DNA from 3 places in the Cupriavidus sp. LA-1 genome. Region 3 is predicted to be linked to each of the others. Evidence: predicted binding sites of a transcription regulator. Region 3 holds the regulator's gene; each other region holds the start of a gene.
The links. The regulator HrcA, encoded in region 3, represses chaperone genes, less so after heat shock. The targets are predictions, from matches to a motif close to TTAGCACTCNNNNNNNNNGAGTGCTAA.

Region 1 (7,827 bases), 750 kb from region 3:
CGCTGTGGCGCCAGCTGGGCATGACAGCCGACGGCGACTACATTCCGCACGCTGCGCTGGTGGCGATCCACTGGGTGCACCGCGGCTTTGCCTTTGTCGTGCTGGGCTACCTGGCGTGGTTCGGCCTGCGCGCGCGCCGGCTGGAAGGGCTGGTGCGTGCCGCCGGCTGGCTGCTGGCCGTGCTGGCGCTGCAGCTGGCGACCGGGATGTCCAATATCGTGTTCGACTGGCCGCTGGTGGCCGCGGTCGCGCACAACGGCGGCGCGGCGGTGCTGCTGCTGCTGCTGGTCCGCCTCCACTACAATATAGGGCTCGCTGGGCTTACGGTGCGGGCCGCCGGCGCCACAGCCGCCGCGCCGAACGCCGCCCGCGCCACATGAAAGACAAGACCCCTTCCGTGGTTACCGCTACACACCCCCATCCCCTGGGCAAGTTGAGCCGAATGCGGCACCTTGCCCGGCAGTATGCCGCCCTGACCAAGCCGCGCGTGACGCAGCTGGCCGTCTTCTGCGCCATCATCGGCATGTTCCTGGCCACGCCGGGGATGGTGCCATGGCGCGTGCTGATCGGCGGCGCCGCCGGTATCTGGCTGCTGGCCGGCGCCGCCTTCGCCATCAATTGCCTGGTCGAGCAGAAGATCGACGCGCTGATGCGCCGCACCGCGTGGCGCCCGTCGGCCACCGGCGAGATCACCACGCCGCAGACGCTGGTGTTTTCCGCCATCCTGGGCGGCGCCGGCATGTGGCTGCTGCACGTCTACGCCAACGACCTGACCATGTGGCTGACCTTTGCCACCTTCCTGGGCTACGCGGTGGTCTACACCATCCTGCTCAAGCCGGCCACGCCGCAGAACATCGTCATCGGCGGGCTGTCGGGGGCGATGCCGCCGGCGCTGGGATGGGCCGCGGTGGCGGGCGAAGTGCCGGCCGAGGCCTGGTTCCTGGTGCTGATCATCTTCACCTGGACCCCGCCGCACTTCTGGGCGCTGGCGCTGTACCGCCGCGCCGACTATGCCAAGTCCGGCCTGCCGATGCTGCCGGTCACGCACGGCGAGCGCTACACGCTGCTGCATATCCTGCTGTACACGCTGATCATGATCGCGGCGACGCTGCTGCCCTTTGTCTACGGCATGAGCGGCTACATCTACCTCGCCGCCGCGCTGGCGCTGGGCGCCGGCTTCCTGGCCTACGCCTGGAAGATGTACCGAAACTATTCCGACGAACTGGCGCAGCGCACTTTCCGTTTCTCGATCCTGTACCTGTCGCTGCTGTTCGCCGCGCTGCTGGTCGACCACTACTTCAAGTTCGTGCCGCAGGTCTGACCTGTGCCACCGGGCCTAGCCGGCTGCGGCATCTTGTCGCGGCCGGCGCGGCGCCGCGGCACGATCGGCGATACTGCGTGCTGTATCCCTCCCACCGCTGACCGGTTTCCTCCCCATGCCCCGCCCAAGCCCCGCCTCTGGCCTGTTCGCCGCCTTCCGCCGCTTCTCCCTGCTGGCCGTGCTTGCGCTGGCCGTGGCCGCCTGCGGGCAGCAGAAGGCTTCGTTCCGCAATGTCGACATCACCGGCGCCGCTGACTTCGGCAAGGACTTCTCGCTGACCGACCACACCGGCAAGGTGCGCACCCTGGCCGACTACAAGGGCAAGGCCGTGGTGATGTTCTTCGGCTACACCCACTGCCCGGATGTCTGCCCCACCACCATGGCCGAACTGAAGGCCGTGATGGAAAAACTGGGGCCGGACGCCGACCGTGTGCAGGTGCTGTTCGTCACGGTCGACCCGGAGCGCGACACGCAGGCGCTGCTGGCCCAGTACGTGCCCGCCTTCGACGCGCGCTTCGTGGGGCTGCGCCCGGCCGACGAGGCCGCGCTGCAGAAGGTGACCAAGGACTTCAAGGTGTTCTACGCCAAGGTGCCGGGCAGCTCGCCCGGCAACTACACCGTGGATCACTCCGCCGGCAGCTATGTATTCGATCCGCAGGGCAAGCTGCGGCTGTTTATCCGCCATGGCCAGGGTCCGGAACCCATTGCCCACGACCTGAAACAGCTGCTGTCGTGACGTAAGGGGGCGCGAAGGGGTGCGGCATAACGTCGCACCCACCGCGTCGCGGGCAACAAAAAGGCCGGTCCAGTGGACCGGCCTTTTGCATGGCTGGGAGCAGGTCAGGCAAAGGCCTGCAGCGCACCCTTCATCTTCTTCATTGCCGCGGCTTCGATCTGGCGGATGCGCTCGGCCGACACGCCGAACTCGTCGGCCAGTTCATGCAGCGTGGCGCCGCCCGAGCCGTCGTCCTCGACATTGAGCCAGCGTGCCTCGATGATGCGGCGGCTGCGCTCGTCCAGCTTGCCCAGGGCCTCTTCCAGCCCCTCGACCTGTATGCGGTCCTGACGCTTGGCCTCGAGCACGCGGGTGGGCTCATTGTGGTTATCCGCCAGGTAGGCGATGGGGGCGAATTCTTCCTCGCCGTCGTCGACCTGGCCTTCCAGCGCCAGGTCGCCGCCCGACAGGCGGGTTTCCATCTCCATCACTTCTTCGGGCTTGACGTTCAGCTCGCGCGCCACGGCCTCGACCTGCTCCGGCGTGAACGTGTGCGCGCCTTGCTTGTGGCTGCGCAGGTTGAAGAACAGCTTGCGCTGGGCCTTGGTGGTGGCCACCTTGACCATGCGCCAGTTCTTCAGCACGTACTCGTGGATCTCGGCCTTGATCCAGTGCATCGCGTACGACACCAGGCGCACGCCTTGCTCGGGATCGAAGCGCTTCACGGCCTTCATCAGGCCGATATTGCCTTCCTGGATCAGATCGGCGTGGGGCAGGCCGTAGCCCAGGTACTGGCGGGCGATCGACACCACCAGGCGCAGGTGGGACATCACCAGCCGGCGGGCCGCATCAACGGAATCGTGGTCGCGCAGATCGCGCGCCAGGCGTTGCTCTTCCTCCGCGGTCAACAGCGGAATCCGGTGGACAGCCTGGATATAGCTGTCGAGGTTGCCTACAGTCGCCGGGAAGGTCAGCGCAAAGCTGCCCGGGTTCCGGGGCGCCGTCGGCAGACGGTTGTTCGACAGGGTTTGATCAGCAGACAAGACTGCGTTCACTCAATGGCTCCTTTCGCATCCGGCGGTTCGGTTGCCGGTGCGCCGCGCCTCCTCCTGGGAGTCGGCGGCACTGCAACGCATCTTAGCACTCAGGCCGGGTGAGTGCTAATTGGAGTCTCGATTGTCTTCATAGTTCCCATCAATCAATTTTTACTATTGATAGCTATTAGTCACTTCGAGGGACGGAAACGATACCCCGGCACCGCATACCTGTACTTAGAGCGGCGCCAGGCAAGGGGGTTCTGCCCACTGCTGGAATGATTTGTTGCAGCAGCGGCTACACTCGACCAAGCTGCAGCACCTTGCGAGCCTCGCTTATTCCACCGGAGGAGTTATGTCTGCTATCGAACACTTGCTCAAGCCGCATGTGCGCGACCTGGGCGATTTCACCGTGCGCCGGCTGTTGCCGGCCGCGGCGACCCAGACCGTCGGGCCGTTTATCTTCTTCGACCATATGGGCCCGGTGCAACTGCCACCTGGCCAGGGTGCGGATGTGCGTCCGCATCCGCATATCGGGCTGGCTACCGTCACCTACCTGTTCGAAGGCGAGATCATCCACCGCGACAGCCTGGGCAGCGACCAGGCGATTCGTCCGGGCGATGTCAACTGGATGACCGCCGGCCACGGCATCGTGCATTCCGAGCGCTCGCCCGAGCATGTACGCGCCGCCGGCGCCCGCCTGCACGGCATCCAGACCTGGGTGGCGCTGCCGCAGGAGCAGGAGGGCGCCGAGCCCTCGTTCTTCCACCATCCCGCCGCCACACTGCCGCGCATCGAGCGGCCCGGCGTGCGCATGGTGGTGATCGCTGGCGATGCCTTCGGCCAGACCTCTCCGGTCAAGGTCTTCAGCCGCACGCTGTACGTGGCGATCGAGCTGGACGCGGGCGCCAGCGTGGAGATCCCGGCCGAGCATGCCGAGCGCGGCATTTATCCGGTCGACGGCGCGGTGGCGCTCGACGGCGAGCCGCTGCCGGCCGAGCATATGGTGGTGCTCACCCCGGGCCAGCCCGCGACGCTGACGGCCACGGCGCCGTCGCGCGTGATGCTGCTGGGCGGCGACCCGACCGACGGGCACCGCTTTATCTACTGGAATTTCGTGGCCAGCAGCAAGGCGGCGATCGAAGCCGCCGCCCATCGCTGGGAGGAAGACCAGTTCCCGCACGTGCCGGGCGAGACCGAGCGCATCCCGTTGCCCCCGCGCAAGCCCTGACGGCGGTCCCGGGGCTGGCTCAGACCGGGCTGGCCCAGGTCACGCGGGTGCCTTGGCGCAGGCATTCGCGGATGGCATCGACCTGGATCGCGATCGGCGCCGGCACCGGCACCGCGCCGTCCAGCACGCGGCGGATCCAGGCCACGGTCAGGCCGGCATCACTGCCGGGCGGCAGTTCCGGGACTTCGGCCAGCGAACCCACCGCCGGATCGACCAGGGTCTGCTGGTGGCCTTCATGCATCCAGTCGATGCGGCTGGTGCGGCGTGCGTCGGCCACCACTTCGCCTTCGGTGCCACGCGCCAGCAGCACGTTGGCGGGTTCGTGCGAGAAATAATCGGTCAGCGTCTCGCGGTATTCGGGGTGGGTGTAGCTGTACAGCCGCAACCCTTCCGCCGGCGAATGCTCGCCGACCGGCTGCAGCATCTTGGCCACCGTATGCGCTGAATTGCGCAGGCCGATCACCGTGCGCCGCTCCAGCAATTGCGACAGGCCGGGCGACAGCACGTCCACCGGCAGCACCGCCAGCGGCCCGGGGCCGGCGCCGTTCCCGTCATGCAGCCGCGCCGAGGCCTCGGCGGTGGTCGCGCACAGGGGCATGCCCAAGGCTTCGAACAGCGCCATGGTGGTCACGCGGCCACTGAAGACGCGCGTGCCGTGCACCAGCACGGGGATGTCCTCGCGCGCCAGCAGCAGCGCCAGCAGCGGCACCAGGTTGGGCTGCTTGCGCGCGCCGTTGTAGCTGGGGATCACCACCACCTGCCGCTCAGGCGGTGCTTCCAGCGGCTGGCAGTGCGCATGGGCGGCTTCCAGCATGCCGGCCAGTTCGTGCGGCGCCTCGCCCTTGATGCGGTAGGCCATCAGGATGGCGCCAAGCTCCAGGTCAGAGACGCGCCCGGCCAGCATGGCGTCGAACAAGGCCTGCGCGTCCTCGCGCGGCAGCGCCCGGGCGCCGTTGACGCCGCGGCCGATCTCCTTGATATAGCGGGCGGCGGGAAAGGGGGCGGCTGATGTGGTCATGGCGGCGTGGGGTAGTCTGTTCTGGGTTCATGATAGCGGAGCAAGGCCGCCGCGCCCATTGCCGCCAACGGCGGGCGCGGCGGGCAAGCGCTAGGCGGCTTCCTGCAGCGCCGGGTTGCGCTGCTTGCGGTAGAGGAAGTCCAGCACCGCGGTGCGGCAGGCGTGGTAGGCCTTGTCGTCGGCCAGCGCCACGCGGTCGCGCGGGCGTGGAAGGTTCACCTTCAGGATTTCGCCGATGGTGGCGGCCGGGCCGTTGGTCATCATCACGATGCGGTCGGCCAGCAGCACGGCCTCATCGACATCGTGGGTCACCATCACCACGGTGCTGCGCGTGCGCGCCACGATCTTGATCAGCTCGTCCTGCAGATGCGCGCGCGTGAGCGCGTCGAGCGCGCCGAAGGGCTCGTCCATCAGCAGCACCTTGGGCGCCATTGCCAGCGCGCGGGCAATGCCTACGCGCTGCTTCATGCCGCCGGAGATTTCGTGCGGGTACTTGTTCTCGGCGTGCGTCAGGCCCACCAGCGCCAGCGTGTCGTGCGTGCGCGCCTTGAGCTGCGCCTTGCTTTCACTGGCCGTGAACACGCGCTCCACGCCCAGGTAGACGTTCTCGAAGCAGGTCAGCCACGGCAGCAGCGAATGGTTCTGGAACACCACGGCACGCTCCGGCCCCGGGCCGGCAATCTCGCGGCCGGCGCAGATCAGGGCGCCGGCGGTGGGCGTGGCCAGCCCCGCGACCAGGTTCAGCAGCGTGGACTTGCCGCAGCCGGAATGGCCGATCAGCGTGATGAACTCGCCCTCGGCGATCTGCAGGTGGATATCGCGCAGGGCGACGAACGGGCCCTTGCGGGTCTTGAAGGTCTGGCCGACGCTTTCGATGCTGACGAACTTGTCCATGGCGTTGCTCCCCGCGTATCAGTTGGTGCCGTAGCTGAAGCGCCGGGCCAGCGCCAGCAGCGCATGCTCCAGCAGCAGGCCGATGATGCCGATCACGAAGATCGCGATCACGATGTGCTCTACCTTCAGGTTGTTCCATTCATCCCACAGCCAGAAGCCGATGCCGGTGCCGCCGGTCAGCATCTCGGCGGCGACGATCACCAGCCACGCGGTGCCGATCGACAGCCGCACGCCGGTCAGCATGTAGGGCAGCACCGCGGGAAACAGCACCCGCGTGAACACCTTCCATTCCGACAGGTCGAGCACGCGCGCCACGTTCAGGTAGTCCTGCGGCACGCGCGTGACGCCCACCGCGGTGTTGATCACCATCGGCCAGATCGAGCAGATAAAGATCGCCCAGATCGCGGCCGGGTTGGCCGCCTTGAACAGCAGCAGCCCGATCGGCAGCCACGCCAGCGGCGAGACCGGGCGCAGCAGGCTGATCACCGGCGCGGTCATCGCATTTAGGAAGGCAAAGCGTCCGATCAGGAAGCCGGCCGGGATGCCGATCACCGCGGCCAGGCCGAAGCCCGCCGCCACGCGCGCCAGCGACGCCAGCACGTTCCAGCCGATACCCTGGTCATTGGGCCCGTTGCGGTAGAACGGGTCGGCAAACAGCGGCACCGCGGCGTTCCAGGTTGCCCCCGGTGTGGGGATGGCCGGGATCATCGTGGCGATGCCGTGCCAGGCCAGCACGAACAGGGCAAAGCCCAGCACCGGCGGCACGGCCTTGAGCACCAGCGCGGCGACCGCCTCGCGCCGTTGCGCGCGTCGGGCCTGCGCGGCGATTTCCCGCTCGCGCCGGCGCGCCCGCTCCTTGGTGTCGGGGTCGGCGCTGGCGGCTACGGTTGCACCATCGGGCGTAGGGTGGGCAATGGCATTCACATCTGGCTCCTTTTTGTCAGGGGCACTGCGAATCAGCGGGGGAGGGCCTGCATCAGGCCTTGATCTTGAAACCATCGGCGTAGGCCTTGGGGTCCTTGCCGTCCCACACCACGCCGTCGATCAGCTTCGCGCTGCGCATGTCGGACTTGGGCAGCGCCACTTGCGCCGCGGCGGCAGCCTGCTTGTAGACGTCGATGCGGTTGACCTGCTTTGCCACGGCGAGATAGTCCGGATGTTCCTTCAGCAGGCCCCAGCGCTTGTGCTGGGTCAGGAACCACATGCCGTCGGACAGGTACGGGTAGTTGGCGCTGCCGTCCTGGTAGAACTTCATCGCGTCGGGGTCGTCCCAGGTCTTGCCCAGGCCGTTGGTGTAGCGGCCCAGCATGCGGTCCAGGATGATGTCCATGTCGGTGTTGACGTAGGACTTGGCGGCGATGGTCTCGGCAGTCTTGCGGCGGTTCGAGGCTGACGCATCGATGAACTTGGATGCCTCCAGCACCGCGGCCACCATCGCGCGCGCGGTGTTGGGATGCTTCTGCACGAACTCGGCGGTGGTGCCCAGCGTCTTCTCGGGGTGGTTCTTCCAGATCGACTGCGTGGTCTCGGCGGTAAAGCCGATCTTGTCGGCAATGGCGCGCGCGCCCCAGGGCTCGCCCACGCAGAAGCCATCCATATTGCCCACGCGCATAT
Region 2 (7,827 bases), 410 kb from region 3:
CGGGCGTGCCGTTCTTGCGATTGAAATTCAGTGCATCAAAATGGTCGCCGATAACCAGCTCGTTTCCTTTCACGGGACCGGCAATCTTCACATCATCTGCAGCATGCATGGTTCGAACCTCATATGGCCGTGAACGTCTTCGGGGAGGTCCGGCGGATCAGCGTCACAGCGCCCTTTTCGCCGAACCCATTTCAACCTCACTTGGCTGCGCTGTTCTTGAGCTGCCATACCAGGCCGGCGAAGGGCATGTCGAGGTCGGCGTAGACCTGCTGCGCTTTCGGATCATTGTTCCCGTGCAGCATCTCCACCCCGGCCGTGGCGTAGTCGGTCACCGTGATGCCGGCGGTGGCCAGGCGCTGCAGTCCGGCAGTGCGCTTGGCATCGCTGAACGTACCCGATGCGTCCAGCACCACGCGCGGATCGTAGCCCGCTGCCTTCAGCGTCAATGCCGGGAACGTGGCGCAGACCTCCAGCGACACGCCGGCAATCAGCACTTGCTTGCGGCCGGTCTTTTCAATGGCAGCCCGAACCTTCGGGTCATCCCACGCATTGATTGCCGTACGGTTGATCACCGGCACCCCGGGAAGCGCGGCAGTCAGTTCGGGAATGGTGGGGCCCCACATGCCGTCCGGCATCGTGGCGGTGACCACCACCGGAATCCCGAGCGTCTTCGCCGCCTTGGCCAGGCCCACCACATTGTGCTTGAGCTGGCCGAGGTCAATGTCGCGCACGCCGGTGAACAGACCCACCTGATGATCAACCAGCAGCAGTACCGTGTTGTCCCGGGACAGCAGGGAGGATGCCGCGCCGGCAGGGGCCGCGGCATTGCTGGCGGGGGCGGCGGTAGCCACGCCCGTCATGGCAGCGGAAGTGGTGACAACGGCCAGCGCGAGAACCGTGGCTTTCAGGAATGAATGAAGTTTCATGATCGATAAAACCCTTGATGGTTGGAGAAGGCCGCGACGTATCCGCGCCGCCCGTTACCGTCCGGTACATCACGTGACCGGGTTGAATCCATCATAGGTAGGCAACGACAAACGATAAATATGGTATATAGCAACCTATCGTTTCCGTCAGGAAACGATGCCCGGTGAAAGCGAGCCAATGCCATGCCTGTCGATCTGAACGATCTCTACCTCTTTGCAAAGGTGATCGAGCACCGCGGCTTCACCGCTGCAGGCGAGGCCCTCGGCGTCAGCAAGTCGCACATTTCACGGCGTGTAACCGGCCTGGAAAACACGCTGGGCGTCCGGCTGCTGCAGCGGACTTCCCGTCGGCTGAGCCTGACAGATGCCGGACAGGAGCTGTTCGACCATTGCCGGGCCATGATTTCGGAGGCACAAGCCGGTGAAGAAGCGGTTCGTCGGCGAACGGCCGAGCCGACCGGGCTGGTGCGGGTCAGCGTGCCGGTTCCGCTGACCGACACCGTGCTGGCCAGGCTGGTCCCTCGCTTCATGCAGCGCTACCCCAAGGTCCGGCTCGCGATCCAGGCCAGCAACCGGCAGGTCGACCTCGTCGAGGAACATATCGACGTGGCAATACGCGGCCTGGGCATGGAGATGGAATCATCCAGCCTGGTGCAGGCTCCCCTGTGTACCGCTCGCTGGGGGCTGGTTGCCAGCCGGGCGTATCTGGCGCGGACCACCGTGATCGACTCGCCCGAAGCGCTGCCGCCTGGCGACTTCCTGATGTATGCCTCGATCCATGAACCCACGACCGTCTTGCGCCTGGTCTGCACGACCGGCGACGTAGCCACCCGGCCGATCCAGCCGCGCCTGCAGAGCGACAATATCGCCTCATTGAAAGAAGCGGCGATTGCGGGGATGGGTATCGCGAGCTTGCCCCTCTATGCCTGCCGCAGCGAGATCGAGGCGGGAACCTTGTCCGTCTTGCTGCCGGACTGGCGGCCTCGGGAGGGGAGGCTGGCGGTGCTGTTTCCGACCCGCCGGGGCATGATGCCTGCCGTGCGTGCCCTTGTAGACTTTCTGAAGGACGAGCTGCCGCGGGAGGTCAGCCTGGCAGCTTAGCGCCTGTCTGAGTTGGTTGCGCCATGGCGAGTCGCTAGGTGGCTACGTCATGGACGATGCTTCCGGCTTCCATTCGTATCAGGATTCTCATGCGCGACGGCTACAAGGTTTCTGTCGTACAGCAGCCGGAAACCTCATTCGACGATGACGTGAAAGCCACCACCCGCGTGATCGAGGCGCAGGACGGCCCCAGCATCCTCGTTGGCCACAGCTACGGCGGTGCAGTCATCACCGAAGCCGGTAACCATGACAAGGTCGCTGGCCTCGTCTACGTGGCTGCATTCCAGCCTGACACCGGAGAAAGCCCGCTCGACCTGACCAGGAAGATGCCGCCCGCCACCCAGGCCATCAAGCCAACCCCCGATGGTTACCTGCACTTTGACCCGGCGTCCTTCCACGCAGACTTTGCCGCCGACGTGCCCGCCGCTGACGCCAGGTTCATGGCGATCTCGCAGGTAATGCCGGCCGCGCAGTCATTCGGAGTTCCCATTAAACAAGCCGCCTGGAGGACGAAGCCGAGCTGGGCGGTCGTGGCCACAGCGGACCGCGCGATCAACCCTGACCTGGAGCGCTTCATGACCACGCGCGCCGGCAGCAAGACGATCGAGATCAAGAACGCCAGCCACGCTGCTTACATCTCGCATCCGGCCGAAGTGGCGAAGCTTATCCAGCGGGCCGCCACGCATTCCGGCAAGGACTGAAGAAGGGGCGTGAAGCGCCGCCTCAGGCCGGCGATCTGGTCTGGGCGGCCAATTTCCCGCCCATTGCGATTTCGGGCTGGGCTACACTGGCAAAAAATGCAAAGCTCGGACAGGGGGGTACGCATGGACGTCACCTCAAAAGTACGCACAACGCCTGCGCAGCGGGGTTCCTATTGGCTAACGCCGCTCCGCGTCAAGATTTACTGTGCGGTCGCCATTTTTATCTCTTTCGGTTGGCTAATTAAGCTCGGCATTCATTATTACGTTCTTCACGACGTGCCGATGCTATTTTTCGCATCAGACTTTGCCGTCTTTTGGTCAGCGGCGCGGGTCGCCTTTGAACACGGCGGCGCAGCCGTATTTTCGCATGACCTTATGCGCGCAGTTGAAATGTCGGTTCGCCCGTATGGCGACTATAGCCCGTGGCCCTATCCGCCGACATTCTTACTCGTCGTCTTTCCTCTCGGCTTCCTGCCGTTCAATCTCGCGCTTACGGCGTTCTTTACATTCGGCGCTGCCGCGTACGTCGCTTTCATCCGCCGTATCGCCAAACCGTTTGACGCAATAGCCTTCCTGCCAATCGTTGCATTTCCTGGTTTGTTCTTTGTCGTTCTCTATGGCCAGAATTCATTGATTACGGCGGCGCTCTGCGCGGCGGCGCTTATGTTTTTGCCTCATCGGCCCGTGCTTGCAGGCGCGTTCATCGCGTTATTAGGAATCAAGCCACAGTTAGGTATCCTAGTCCCACTTGTTCTGATAAGCGGTTGTCATTGGCGTGCGCTCGCGTCCGCCATCGCGTTTTCGTTGCTTTTTTGGGGGGCAGCCATCCTCGCGTTTGGCACGGAAACGCCATTCGCGTTCTATCGGGCCGCATCAGCTTTTCAGAGTGTGTGGGTGGCCGGTAACGCAAATATGTGGCCGCTCATGCCAACGGTCTATGGCGTACTGCGAATATGCGGAGTGTCGTATATAACGGCTTATGCGCTTCACGTCACGGCAGCGTTGTTCGTCGTCAGTGGGGTCACATGGTTTTGGTCAAGACCAGCGCGCTACACGCTCAAGGCGGCGGCGTTCGTCTGCGGGACCCTTTTCATTCAGCCATATATGGGGTTCTACGACCTTGTCTGGTTGGCAATTGTCATTGCGTTTCTCGCCGTGGATATGCACGAACACGGCGCACGTCCCGCAGAACATGCATTGCTCGTCGTCACTTGGCTAATGCCATTGCAGGCATTCGCCGCATTGCGGTTTCCTATGGTTCTTCAATGGACGCCTGCCGTCCTCATCATGCTATTGGCCGTCATCATTAGGCGGTACCTGCGCACCACTGGGCAAGCCTCAGTAGCTTGCCGTCAGCAAGCTTCGCAAACAAGGTGTTGAAAAAACAGTCGGTGCCATCAAAAGCGCCCAACGAAGCTTGGCGGCCCTAGTCCAGCTAAGTCCCGGTCCTCCTGCTCGCGCGTCCCCCGTTCAGGTATCTTCATGTCAGGTTCGAGGCGCTGCGGATTTCCTCCAAGGCCTCACCTAGCGGGGCATTGCTGGGGTGGTCGAATGCGGCGGTGTCGCGAAGCTTGAGGCGGATTGCGTGGCATGGGGTCCCGCACGTTCAACGGCGAGGTCGGACCATGCATAGCTGCGTTCTTCCAACTCGTGCGAGCCCAGCCACTTCCAGTCGCCTGGAATTTGCCAACGCGTCGCGTAGCTGAAATCTGCCGAGGTCGTTGCGGGCCTTGTCGATGTAGGCGCTGCTGGGCACATCCCGATGCTCGTAGCCAGCGCTCGACGACCGAGGGATGCCAAGTGGGTGGCTTGCGCATGGCGCTGGGGTCCCGTTTCAGCGACGGCTTCGAAGTCGCTGTGGACCATGTTTGCGAACTGCCTTACTTGGTCAGGGGCGGCTGGCTGCAACGCGTGCAGCCACCGGGAAGCGAACGTAGTCCTGCTTGGCCGTTGCCATGTGCTTCTCCTCAGTGGTTTACCCGCCAAGTTTAGATGTGACCTCTAGGCGGTTCCAATCGAGGTATAGCAGGGCTGGCTTCATAGACCGGCCCGAGGGCGGAGTACCTAACTCATTGAAAAATATGGGAAGAGTGGCGAAATGGTGATCTAGGCAGTTCAGAGTTGGGTGAATAAGGTTCAAAGTTCAGTGAATCTCGATAACCCCCCTCGGGAAAACCCGCATCACCCGCCTGTCTTGAAATGCCCCTACCCCGTCCCTATAATTAGCACTCGTCAGGGGTGAGTGCTAACAGCCTCCTGCGACACCTGAACATTTCTGACGGCCGTCGCCTCGGTAGCCGGCCGATTTGTGATTAAAAACTCACTTTTGTATCTAGGAGTCCGTATGAATCTGCGTCCTTTGCACGACCGCGTGATCGTGAAGCGTCTGGACAACGAAACCAAGACCGCGTCCGGTATCGTGATTCCCGACAATGCTGCCGAAAAGCCCGATCAAGGCGAAGTGCTCGCCGTCGGTCCCGGCAAGAAGGATGACAAGGGCAACAACATTGTCCTCGACGTCAAGGTGGGTGACCGCGTGCTGTTCGGCAAGTATGCCGGCCAGGCCGTGAAGGTGGAAGGCCAGGAACTGCTGGTCATGCGCGAAGAAGACATCATGGCCGTGGTGAACAAGTAATCCGTTACTTGCAGAACCCCACCCGTACAGAATTCAGGAGAATCAGAACATGGCAGCAAAAGACGTAGTGTTCGGCGACGCCGCCCGTGCCAAGATGGTCGAAGGCGTGAACATCCTCGCCAACGCAGTGAAGGTGACGCTGGGCCCGAAGGGCCGCAATGTGGTGCTGGAGCGCAGCTTCGGCGGCCCGACCGTGACCAAGGACGGTGTGTCCGTGGCCAAGGAAATCGAGCTGAAGGACAAGCTGCAGAACATGGGCGCCCAGATGGTCAAGGAAGTGGCTTCCAAGACCAGCGACAACGCCGGTGACGGCACCACCACGGCTACCGTGCTGGCCCAGTCGATCGTGCGCGAAGGCATGAAGTACGTTGCCGCCGGCATGAACCCGATGGACCTGAAGCGCGGCATCGACAAGGCTGTTGCCGCTGCCGTGGAAGAGCTCAAGAAGGTCAGCAAGCCCACCACCACCAGCAAGGAAATCGCCCAGGTTGGCGCGATCTCGGCCAACAGCGACACCTCGATCGGTGAGCGCATCGCCGAAGCCATGGACAAGGTCGGCAAGGAAGGCGTGATCACGGTTGAAGACGGCAAGTCGCTGGCCGACGAGCTGGAAGTCGTGGAAGGCATGCAGTTCGACCGCGGCTACCTGTCGCCGTACTTCATCAACAACCCGGAAAAGCAGGTTGTCCAGCTGGACAGCCCGTTCGTGCTGCTGTTCGACAAGAAGGTTTCGAACATCCGCGACCTGCTGCCGGTGCTGGAGCAAGTGGCCAAGGCTGGCCGCCCGCTGCTGATCATCGCTGAAGACGTCGAGGGCGAAGCCCTGGCGACCCTGGTGGTCAACAACATCCGTGGCATCCTGAAGACCGCTGCCGTCAAGGCCCCGGGCTTCGGCGACCGCCGCAAGGCCATGCTGGAAGACATCGCCATCCTGACCGGCGGCACCGTCATCGCTGAAGAAATCGGCCTGACGCTGGAAAAGGCTACCCTGAACGACTTGGGCCAGGCCAAGCGCATCGAGATCGGCAAGGAAAACACCATCATCATCGACGGCGCCGGCGACGCAGCTGCGATCGAAGGCCGCGTGAAGCAGATCCGCGCCCAGATCGAAGAAGCGACCTCGGACTACGACCGTGAGAAGCTGCAAGAGCGCGTGGCCAAGCTGGCCGGCGGTGTTGCCGTGATCAAGGTTGGCGCTGCCACCGAAGTCGAAATGAAGGAAAAGAAGGCCCGCGTGGAAGACGCCCTGCACGCCACCCGCGCTGCGGTGGAAGAAGGCATCGTCCCCGGCGGTGGTGTGGCCCTGCTGCGTGCCCGCGCTGCGATCTCGGCACTGACCGGCGACAACGCCGACCAGAACGCCGGTATCAAGATCGTGCTGCGCGCCATGGAAGAGCCGCTGCGCCAGATCGTGCTGAACGCCGGTGAAGAAGCTTCGGTCGTCGTTGCCAAGGTCATCGAAGGCAAGGGCAACTACGGCTACAACGCGGCTTCGGGCGAGTACGGCGACCTGGTGGAAATGGGCGTGCTGGATCCGACCAAGGTTACCCGCACCGCACTGCAGAACGCTGCTTCGGTGGCTTCGCTGATGCTGACCACCGATTGCGCAGTTGCCGAAACGCCGAAGGAAGAGTCGGCTCCGGCAATGCCGGGCGGCATGGGCGGCATGGGCGGCATGGAAGGCATGATGTAATTCATCGCCGACCGACTGCCCTCACGGGCAGGCTGTCAAAGAAAAACCCCCGCGGGTGCGAGCCCGCGGGGGTTTTTCTTTCCGGGCAGCACGACGTTCACGCCCTGGCAGGCATGGGAGCCGAAAATTCCCACCCCAATCTAAGGGTTGCCTTATTTGTGGCGCGGAAGGCGCTGGCTACATTTTCAGTCGCCGCCGATTGAATGCGCCGGCAAATTCCGGCTCAACCCACCTCATTGCCTGGCTGCCATGGAAAACAGAATCACTGCATCGCTACGACGCTGGACGGTTCATGCAACGGTGTGCACCAGGCGCGTGCCTTCACTGCTTGCTGGCGTGGCACTCATGTTCCTGGCATCCGCCCAGGCCCATGCCGCGTGCTCGGGGACCACCGTGACCTCGCCCTTCCTGCCGTCCACGGTCAGCATCAGCAAGACCACCGGCATCGGCCAGGTGATCTCCAGCGCCACCATCACCGTGACAGTGACGTGCGACGACACCGGACTGCGGCAACCATCCATCACTGGCTGGGCCCTGAACTACACGCCGCAGGCGCCGCTGGTGGCGACTTCGATCTCGCAGCAGACCTTTGCCACCGCCATGCCGGGGCTGGGCTATCGCATGTATCTGCCTGATGGCAACCTGATTGCACCTACCAGCTACGGCACCAACGGGGGCGACAATTTTGGTGCGAACTGCATGGGACCCGCCGTGGGCGGCGTTGCCTGCACGATGCCCTTGGGCGCCTCGACACGTTCGTTCCGCTTCCGG
Region 3 (7,827 bases):
CGCACAGCACCTGGCGCGCGCGGCCCAGTTCCTGCAGGCGCCGGCCGACCACCTCGGCCACCGCGCCGCCAATGCCGGTATCGACCTCGTCGAAGATCAGTGTGGGCGTGGGCGAGGCTTCGCTGGTGATCACCGAGATCGCCAGGCTGATGCGCGCCAGTTCGCCGCCGGAGGCCACCCGGGCCAGCGGCCGCGCGCTCACGCCGGCGTGGCCGGCCACCAGGAACTCGACCTGCTCGAGCCCGTAGCTCTGGCCTTCGTCGAGCGGGTTGAGCGCGGCGACAAAGCTGCCGCCGGCCATCGACAAGCCCTGCATGGCGTCGGTGACCGCGGCGGACAGCGCCTGCGCGGCGGTATTGCGGGCGTGGCTGAGATGCTGCGCCAGCGTCAGGTAGGCGGCCTTGGCCGCGGCCTCGCGCGCCATCACCTTGTTCAGGTCCTGCGCGGCCTGCAGGTCGTCGAGCTGCTGGCGGCGCGCGAGCAGCTCGTCGGGCAGATGCTCGGGCGGCAGGCGGTACTTGCGCGCGGTGGCGTGCAGCGCCTGCATGCGTTCTTCCACGGCTTGCAGCCGCTCGGGGTCGAGTTCGAGCCGGTCGACATAGCGCGTGAGCGAGTGCGCGGCTTCCTCGGCCTGCACTTGGGCGGGCTCGAGCGCGGCCAGCACGTCGCGCAGGGCGGGATCGACATCGGCCAGTTGCTGCAGCTTGTGGACGATGGTATTCAGCGCCGACAGCACCGAGCCGTCGGCCTCGGACAGCGCCTCGAGCGCGGCACGGCTGCCGTCGATCAGGCCGGCGGCGTGCGACAGCCGGTTGTACTCGGACTGGATCTCTTCCCACTCGCCCGGCTGCGGGTTGAGCTTGTCCAGTTCGCCGACCTGCCATTCGAGACGCTCGCGCTCGAGCTGCATTTCGCGCGACTGGTGTTCCACCGCCTCGCGCTGGCGCACGCAGGCGCGCCACGCGCGCCAGGCCTCGGCCACGGCGCCGGCCTGTTGCGTCAGGCCGGCGTGGGCGTCGAACAAGAGCCGCTGCGCATCGGGGCGCAGCAGCAGCTGGTGCGCGTGCTGGCCGTGGATGTCAACCAGCTGGTCGCCGACTTCGCGCAGCTGTGCCAGGGTCGCGGCGGCGCCGTTGATAAAGGCCTTGCTGCGGCCGCCGGCATCGACCGTCCGGCGCAGCAGCACGGTCGGCACGCCGCCGTCTTCTTCGCTGTTGAGCTCGCGCTCGGCCAGCCAGGCGTCCAGCGCGGGGTGGGTCGAGAAGGTGGCGCTGACACTGGCGCGCGGCGCGCCTTCGCGCACCACGCCGGCGTCGGCGCGCTCGCCCAGCACCAGTGCCAGGGCATCGATCAGGATCGACTTGCCGGCGCCGGTCTCGCCGGTGAAGACGGTAAAGCCGGAGGCGAAGTCCAGGTCGAGCGTATCGACGATGACGAAATCACGGATGGACAGGCTGCGCAGCATCGTGGCGTGGAAGGTAGTCGGTCCGATGGGTTCGGGCTGAGGCTTGAGGGGCGGCTCAGAGGCGGTTGTCTTCGGACGGAAACTCGTGCCAGTGCAACTTCTTGCGCAGCGTGGCGTAGTAGTTGTAGCCGACCGGGTGCAGCAGGTTGATGGTCTTGTCCGAGCGCCGCACCACAATGCGGTCGCCCGGCAGCAGCGAGGTCAGCGACTGCATGTCGAAGTTGACGCTGGCATCGCGCGCGCTGGCCACTTCGATGGTGACCTCGGCATCGTGCGGCAGCACGATCGGCCGGTTCGACAGCGCGTGCGGGGCGATCGGCACCAGCACCACGCCCGACAGCGTCGGATGCAGGATCGGGCCGCCGGCGGACAGGGCATAGGCGGTCGAGCCGGTGGCGGTCGACACGATCAGGCCGTCGGACCTCTGGTTGTACATGAAGTTGCCGTCCACCGACACCGCGAGTTCGACCATGCCGGAGATGCCAGAGCGGTTCACCACCACGTCGTTCAGCGCCAGCGCTGAAAAAATGTCCATGTCGTCGCGTACCACGCGCGATTCCAGCAGCAGGCGGGTCTCGGCCTCGTAGCGGCCGTCGAGCATGTCGGGCAGCACCGTATGCGCGTCGTCGAGGGCAATATCGGTCATGAAGCCCAGCCGCCCGTGGTTGACGCCGATCAACGGCACGTTGTGGCCGGCGAGCTGGCGGGCGATGCCCAGCAGCGTGCCATCGCCGCCCAGCACCACGGCCACGTCGGCCTGCCGGCCGATCTCCTCGGCTGACAGGGCAGGGTAGCCGGTCAGCCCGGTGGCCAGCGCGGTCTCGCGCTCGAACACGACATCCTGGCCGTTGCGCAGGATATAGGAGGCGATCTCCTCCAGCGGCCCTTCGATGCCGGCGGTGGAGTACCGGCCCACCAGGGCGACGGTCTTGAACGGAGTGCGCACGGCGCTGGCTTTGGGGGGGGCGGACATGCCGGGATTAGACCATACCGCCGTGACGGTTGTCAGCAGGCGCCGGCAGGCCACCCGGGCCGGGCGCCAGAAGGTCCAAAACTTGCGTAAAATCGGGGCATCATGGATGAACGTTCCAAAACCCTGCTCAAGACCCTGATCGAGCGCTACATCGCCGAAGGCCAGCCGGTCGGTTCCCGCACCCTGTCGAAGTACTCGGGGCTGGACCTGTCGCCGGCGACGATCCGCAATGTGATGTCCGATCTGGAGGAAATGGGTTTCATTTCCAGTCCGCACACCTCCGCCGGCCGGATTCCGACGCCGCGCGGCTACCGCCTGTTCGTCGATTCGATGCTGACGGCCAAGCCGCTCGAGCGCAACGCCGACCTGGCCGAGCTGACCGGCCAGATCCAGGACCAGCTTGGCGGCCAGCAACTGGGGCCGCAGCGCATGATCACGGCGGCCGCGCGCACGCTGTCCAACCTGTCGCACTTTGCCGGGGTGGTGATGACGCCGCGCCGAGCGCAGGCGTTCCGGCAGATCGAATTCATGCGGCTGTCGGACAAGCGCATCCTGCTGATCATCGTCAGCCCCGAGGGCGACGTGCAGAACCGCATCATCCAGACCGAACTGCCGTACACGCCGGCCCAGCTGATCGAGGCGGCCAATTTCTTCAACTCGCACTATGCCGGCATGAGCTTCGACACGGTGCGCGGCCACCTGCGGGTCGAGCTGCAGGACCTGCGCCGCGACATGTCGCAGCTGATGCAGGCCGCGGTCGAGGCCGGCAGCACCGTCGCGGACGAGGACGACGACCACGTCTATATCAGCGGCGAGCGCAAGCTGCTGGAAGTTGACGACCTGGCCTCCAGCATGGACAAGCTGCGGCGCCTCTTCGACGTGTTCGAGCACAAGACCAGCCTGCTGCAGCTGCTGGACGTGTCCAGCCATGCGCAGGGCGTGCAGATCTTTATCGGCGGCGAGAGCCGGCTGGTACCGATCGAAGACATGGCGGTCATCACCGCCCCGTACGAGGTCGACGGGCAGATCGTCGGCACGCTTGGCGTGATCGGCCCCACGCGCATGGCCTATGAGCGCGTGATTCCTATCGTCGACATCACCGCGCGGCTGCTGTCCAGCGCCCTGAGCCAGAACTAGTGGTCGGGCGATCCGGTCTGACCTGCGGCTCCATTCCTACCGAGCGCGGCAATCGCCGGTGCGCCGCACCGGCGCCACTCCGGCACCGTGCCAACCCGGAAGCGATATGACGTTTTCTCCCGAACCGGCCTACCAGCACGGCCAGGCGCCGCGCACGGCGATCCTGCTGGTCAACCTGGGCACCCCGGATGCCCCCACGCCCAAGGCGGTGGGGCGCTACCTGAAGGAATTCCTGTCGGACCCGCGCGTGGTCGAGATCCCGCGCGCGGCCTGGCTGCCGCTGCTGCACGGGGTGATCCTGCCGCTGCGCTCGCGCGCCTCGGCGCTGAAATACGAATCGATCTGGCTGCGCGAGGCCCATATGACGGGCTCGCCGCTGCTGGTCTACAGCGAACGGCAGGCGCATGCGCTGCAGCGGCTGATGCACCAGCACGGCCACGAAGTGACGGTTGCGTGCGCGATGCGCTACGGCAACCCGTCGATCGCCTCGGTGCTGGAGGCGCTGCGCCGCCAGGGCTGCGAGCAGTTGCTGGTGCTGCCGATGTATCCGCAGTACTCGGGCACCACCACGGCCACGGCCTTCGACGAGGTGTTCCGCGTGCTGGGCCAGTGGCGCAACCAGCCCGAACTGCGGCTGGTCAAGCATTTCCATGACCACCCGGCCTATATCTCGGCGCTGCACCAGCAGGTCGGCGCCTACTGGAGGCAGCACGGCATGCCGGACTTTGCCCACGGCGACAAGCTGATCCTGTCGTTCCACGGCGTGCCGCGGCGCACGCTGGAGCTGGGCGACCCCTACCACTGCGAGTGCCTGAAGACCGGCCGCCTGCTGGGCGAGGCGCTGGGCCTGCAGCCTGGGCAGTATCAAGTGACGTTTCAGTCTCGTTTTGGCAAAGCGGAATGGCTGCAGCCCTATACCGCGCCAACGCTGGCTGAGTTGGGCAAGGTCGGCGCGGGGCGGGTGGATGTGTTCTGCCCGGGCTTCCCGGCAGATTGCATCGAGACCCTGGAAGAGATCGCCATGGAAGGGCAGACTGAATTCAAGGTCGCGGGCGGCAAGGACTTCCACTTCATTCCGTGCATGAACGATGCCGCGCCGTGGGTCGCGGCGATGGCGGAGATCGCGCTGCAGCACCTGCAGGGCTGGCCGCTGGCCACGCCGCATCCGCATGAACTGGAAGCGCGGCGCACACGCGCGCAGACTCGGGGGGCGGCGGCATGAACGTGGATTTCGATCCGGGTGCGCGCCAGCGCATCGACAAATGGCTGTGGTGCGCGCGCTTCTTCAAGACGCGCTCGCTGGCCGCCGAAGCGGTGGAGCGCAGCAAGGTGACTGTCAACGGCCAGCCTTGCAAGAACTCGCGCGAGGTGAAGCCCGGCGACAAGGTCGAGCTGGAAGCGCACCAGCAGCGCTGGGAACTGCTAGTGAAAGGCATTGCCCCGGCGCGCGGCCCGGCGCCGGTGGCGCAGACGCTGTATGAGGAAAGTGCCGAAAGCCAGTCCCGCCGGCTGGCCGATGCCGAGCGCCGGCGCCTGGAGCCCGAGCCGTCGGCACAGATCCAGGGGCGCCCGACCAAGCGCGACCGGCGCCGCATCGATCACCTCAAGGGCTGAAACGACAGCGCGGCGGCCCGGATGACTCCGGCGCCGCCGCGCAGCGGTATTGGATGCCAGGGGGCCTATTCCTGGTTGAATTGCTGGCTGACGATGGGGACGATGTAGTGCTTGAACACCGCCTTGCCGCTGCCATACTCCGTATCGCGCGGGGTGAATGCGCCGGAAAGGCAGATAAAGACGGTCATGACCGCCAATGCGGCCACGAGGCAGAGCGTCACGACTGGCAGCTTATGCATGGCCAACCTTTCGGAAGAGGCACAAAAATGAACCATCTCCAAGGCTCCCGGTATTTTTGTCATTTTTCTTACTAAGAATCTTAGTGAGTGCGTTGCGCCAAAGCAATAAGGCCTCGATTGCATATGGCTGCGCTTTGTAACGGTGTATTTCCGCGTCGCGCCGGCGCCACTCTTGAAAACCGGCGCCGTGCCACCACCTGAACCGGACACACGCCGATTTACCACCCGCGGCCGCGCCCTCGGCGGGCCGCGACAATGTATCGATACGGATCGACATGGAAGAACAGAAGCAGACGCCATCCACCCAGACGCCGTCGCCCGCGGGCGACGAGGCGGCCACCGCCGCCAACGCCAGCCAGGAGGCCGGCGCGCCGGAAGCCGCTGTCGTGGACGATGCGGCGGCCCAGCTGGCCGCCCTGGAAGCCAAGGCGCGCGAGCACTACGACCTGTACATGCGCGCGGTTGCCGAAGGCGAGAATATCCGCCGCCGGGCGCAGGAAGATGTCGCCAAGGCGCACAAGTTCGCCATCGAGAACTTTGCCGACAACCTGCTGCCGGTGATGGACAGCCTGCAGGCTGCGCTGGCCGACGGCTCGGGCGATATTGCCAAGCTGCGCGAAGGCGTGGAACTGACCGCGCGCCAGCTGGCCACGGCCTTCGAGCGCGGCAAGATCGTTGAACTGAACCCGGTGGGCGAGAAATTCGACCCGCACCGCCACCAGGCCATCTCGATGGTGCCCGCGGAACAGGAGGCCAACACCGTGGTGTCCGTGCTCCAGCGCGGCTACACCATTGCCGAACGCGTACTGCGGCCGGCACTGGTGACGGTGGCGGCACCGAAGTAAATCGGTACCAGGGCAAGCGGCCGGGACGCGGCGGCGTGCCGCCCCGGCTTCTGACCTGACGCCCGGTGCCTCTGGCCCGGGCGTTCGTCTTTCTGGAGCGAACCATGAGCACCGAACCGCCGGCCGGCGTAACCGAGCCGTCCCGGGACGCCCATCCCGACCACCGCGCCTTCGGCGCGTTCGCCATGCGCGAGGTCGATGACACCACCATCGACGCCGCCATCGCCGAGGCCGGAGATGCGCTGGTGTGCGTGTTCTTCTGGGGCGTGGACTGCTTCAACTGCGAGATGGCCAAGCAGGCCATGCTGGCCAGTCCCGGACCGATCCGGGCGCTGGAACTGCACTGGCTGCACGCCAACGTCTATGCGCACCCCGAACTCGGGCGGCGCTTCGGCCTGCACGGCATTCCCGTGTTCATGTTCTTCCGGAACGGCAAGAGGCTGGGCCGCGCCACCGGCTGGCATGGCCACGGCCAGTTTGCCGCGGCGGTGGCCAATGCGCGGCTCAAAGCCAGCGGCAAGCCGCTGGCGGGCTAGGTCGCCGGCGGGTTCAACGCGACAGCGCGTAGCCGATGCGGAACTGCCAGGGCAGCTTGCGGTTGTAGTCCAGCAGGCTCTCGCCATAGCCGACGAAATAGCCCGCCATCAGGTAGCCGGCGGTGCCCGGGATCAGCCGCGCCATCGGGTAGGTCAGCTGCGCGTCGACGCTGCCGTACCACTTGCGCGTGCCCTTGCGCAGCGTGGCCGAGAACTCCCATGAGTCCGGGCGCCCGTAGGCAATGCCGAGGTCCATGAAGCCCCGATAGTGGGCGATGTCAGGGTTTTCGCCCTTTTCCACATAGGCGTAGAGCTTGGGCGCAACACGCCAGTGCCAGTCGTTCTGGTCGCCGAAATAGAAGGTCGGCTTGACGAAGACCGTATTGATGCTGCGCGAATCGTCGCCGGCGCGGCCATTGGATTCATGCTCCAGGCCGGTCGCCAGCGACAGCCGGCTGATGGCCTTGTTCTTCACCCCGGTATCCGACAGGTAATAGAACAGGCTGGGCCGGTAGTTGGTGTCGCGGAATGGCTTGGACTGCTCGGACAGGTCCCAGAGCGAGAACTGGGTATAGCCCACGTACAGGTTGTCGAGCAGGCTTTTCGACGCCGGATCCTCGCCTTCGAACAGGCGGTACTTGAAGCTCAGCTGGAACTTGGCGTTGGCGCCGTCATGCGCGCCGACCATGAAGTACATCGGGTCGTGGAACGAGAGCCGGGCGCTGTCGCGCAGGTCGGCCGGCGCGGGCGCCGTGGCGCCTGCGGTGGTGACGGGGCTTACCGGCACGGTGGCGGCAGTCGCAGTGCCGGTAGCGTCGGCGGCCGGCGCCTTGCTGGCGACCGGCGCCGCCGAGGTGGCGGATTCTCCCGGCTGCGGCAGTCGGTTCAGCGTTACCAGGACCGGCGCGGCGTCGATGCCGGTGGCATCCAGCCGCACCTGGCCGCGCAGGGCCGGCGGCAGCGCCGCCGTGTAGCGGATGGCGCGGTGCTCGCCGCGGCGCAGGTTGACCACGGCCGG

Region 1: the regulator HrcA is predicted to act here: its motif matches at 3,174-3,200, upstream of rpoH (RNA polymerase sigma factor RpoH).
Region 2: the regulator HrcA is predicted to act here: its motif matches at 4,951-4,977, upstream of groES (co-chaperone GroES).

The regions. Positions count from the first base shown of each region.
Region 1 is NZ_AP031387.1:3,475,971-3,483,797, reverse strand. Features, by position in the region: gene ACZ5MJ_RS16275 (COX15/CtaA family protein) at 1-380, shown strand, start outside; gene cyoE (heme o synthase) at 377-1,321, shown strand; gene ACZ5MJ_RS16265 (SCO family protein) at 1,437-2,057, shown strand; gene rpoH (RNA polymerase sigma factor RpoH) at 2,162-3,091, opposite strand; gene ACZ5MJ_RS16255 (pirin family protein) at 3,426-4,301, shown strand; gene ybiB (DNA-binding protein YbiB) at 4,321-5,319, opposite strand; gene ACZ5MJ_RS16245 (ABC transporter ATP-binding protein) at 5,410-6,213, opposite strand; gene ntrB (nitrate ABC transporter permease) at 6,232-7,137, opposite strand; gene ACZ5MJ_RS16235 (CmpA/NrtA family ABC transporter substrate-binding protein) at 7,190-7,827, opposite strand, start outside.
Region 2 is NZ_AP031387.1:3,137,684-3,145,510, reverse strand. Features, by position in the region: gene ACZ5MJ_RS14705 (pirin family protein) at 1-109, opposite strand, end outside; gene ACZ5MJ_RS14700 (isochorismatase family protein) at 198-926, opposite strand; gene ACZ5MJ_RS14695 (LysR substrate-binding domain-containing protein) at 1,110-2,027, shown strand; gene ACZ5MJ_RS14690 (alpha/beta hydrolase) at 2,117-2,728, shown strand; gene ACZ5MJ_RS14685 (glycosyltransferase family 87 protein) at 2,852-4,108, shown strand; gene groES (co-chaperone GroES) at 5,073-5,363, shown strand; gene groL (chaperonin GroEL) at 5,413-7,056, shown strand; gene ACZ5MJ_RS14670 (fimbrial protein) at 7,402-7,827, shown strand, end outside.
Region 3 is NZ_AP031387.1:2,723,084-2,730,910, reverse strand. Features, by position in the region: gene recN (DNA repair protein RecN) at 1-1,465, opposite strand, end outside; gene ACZ5MJ_RS12770 (NAD kinase) at 1,521-2,438, opposite strand; gene hrcA (heat-inducible transcriptional repressor HrcA) at 2,541-3,575, shown strand; gene hemH (ferrochelatase) at 3,682-4,797, shown strand; gene ACZ5MJ_RS12755 (RNA-binding S4 domain-containing protein) at 4,794-5,189, shown strand; gene ACZ5MJ_RS12750 (hypothetical protein) at 5,255-5,428, opposite strand; gene grpE (nucleotide exchange factor GrpE) at 5,704-6,273, shown strand; gene ACZ5MJ_RS12740 (thioredoxin family protein) at 6,378-6,809, shown strand; gene ACZ5MJ_RS12735 (phospholipase A) at 6,823-7,827, opposite strand, start outside.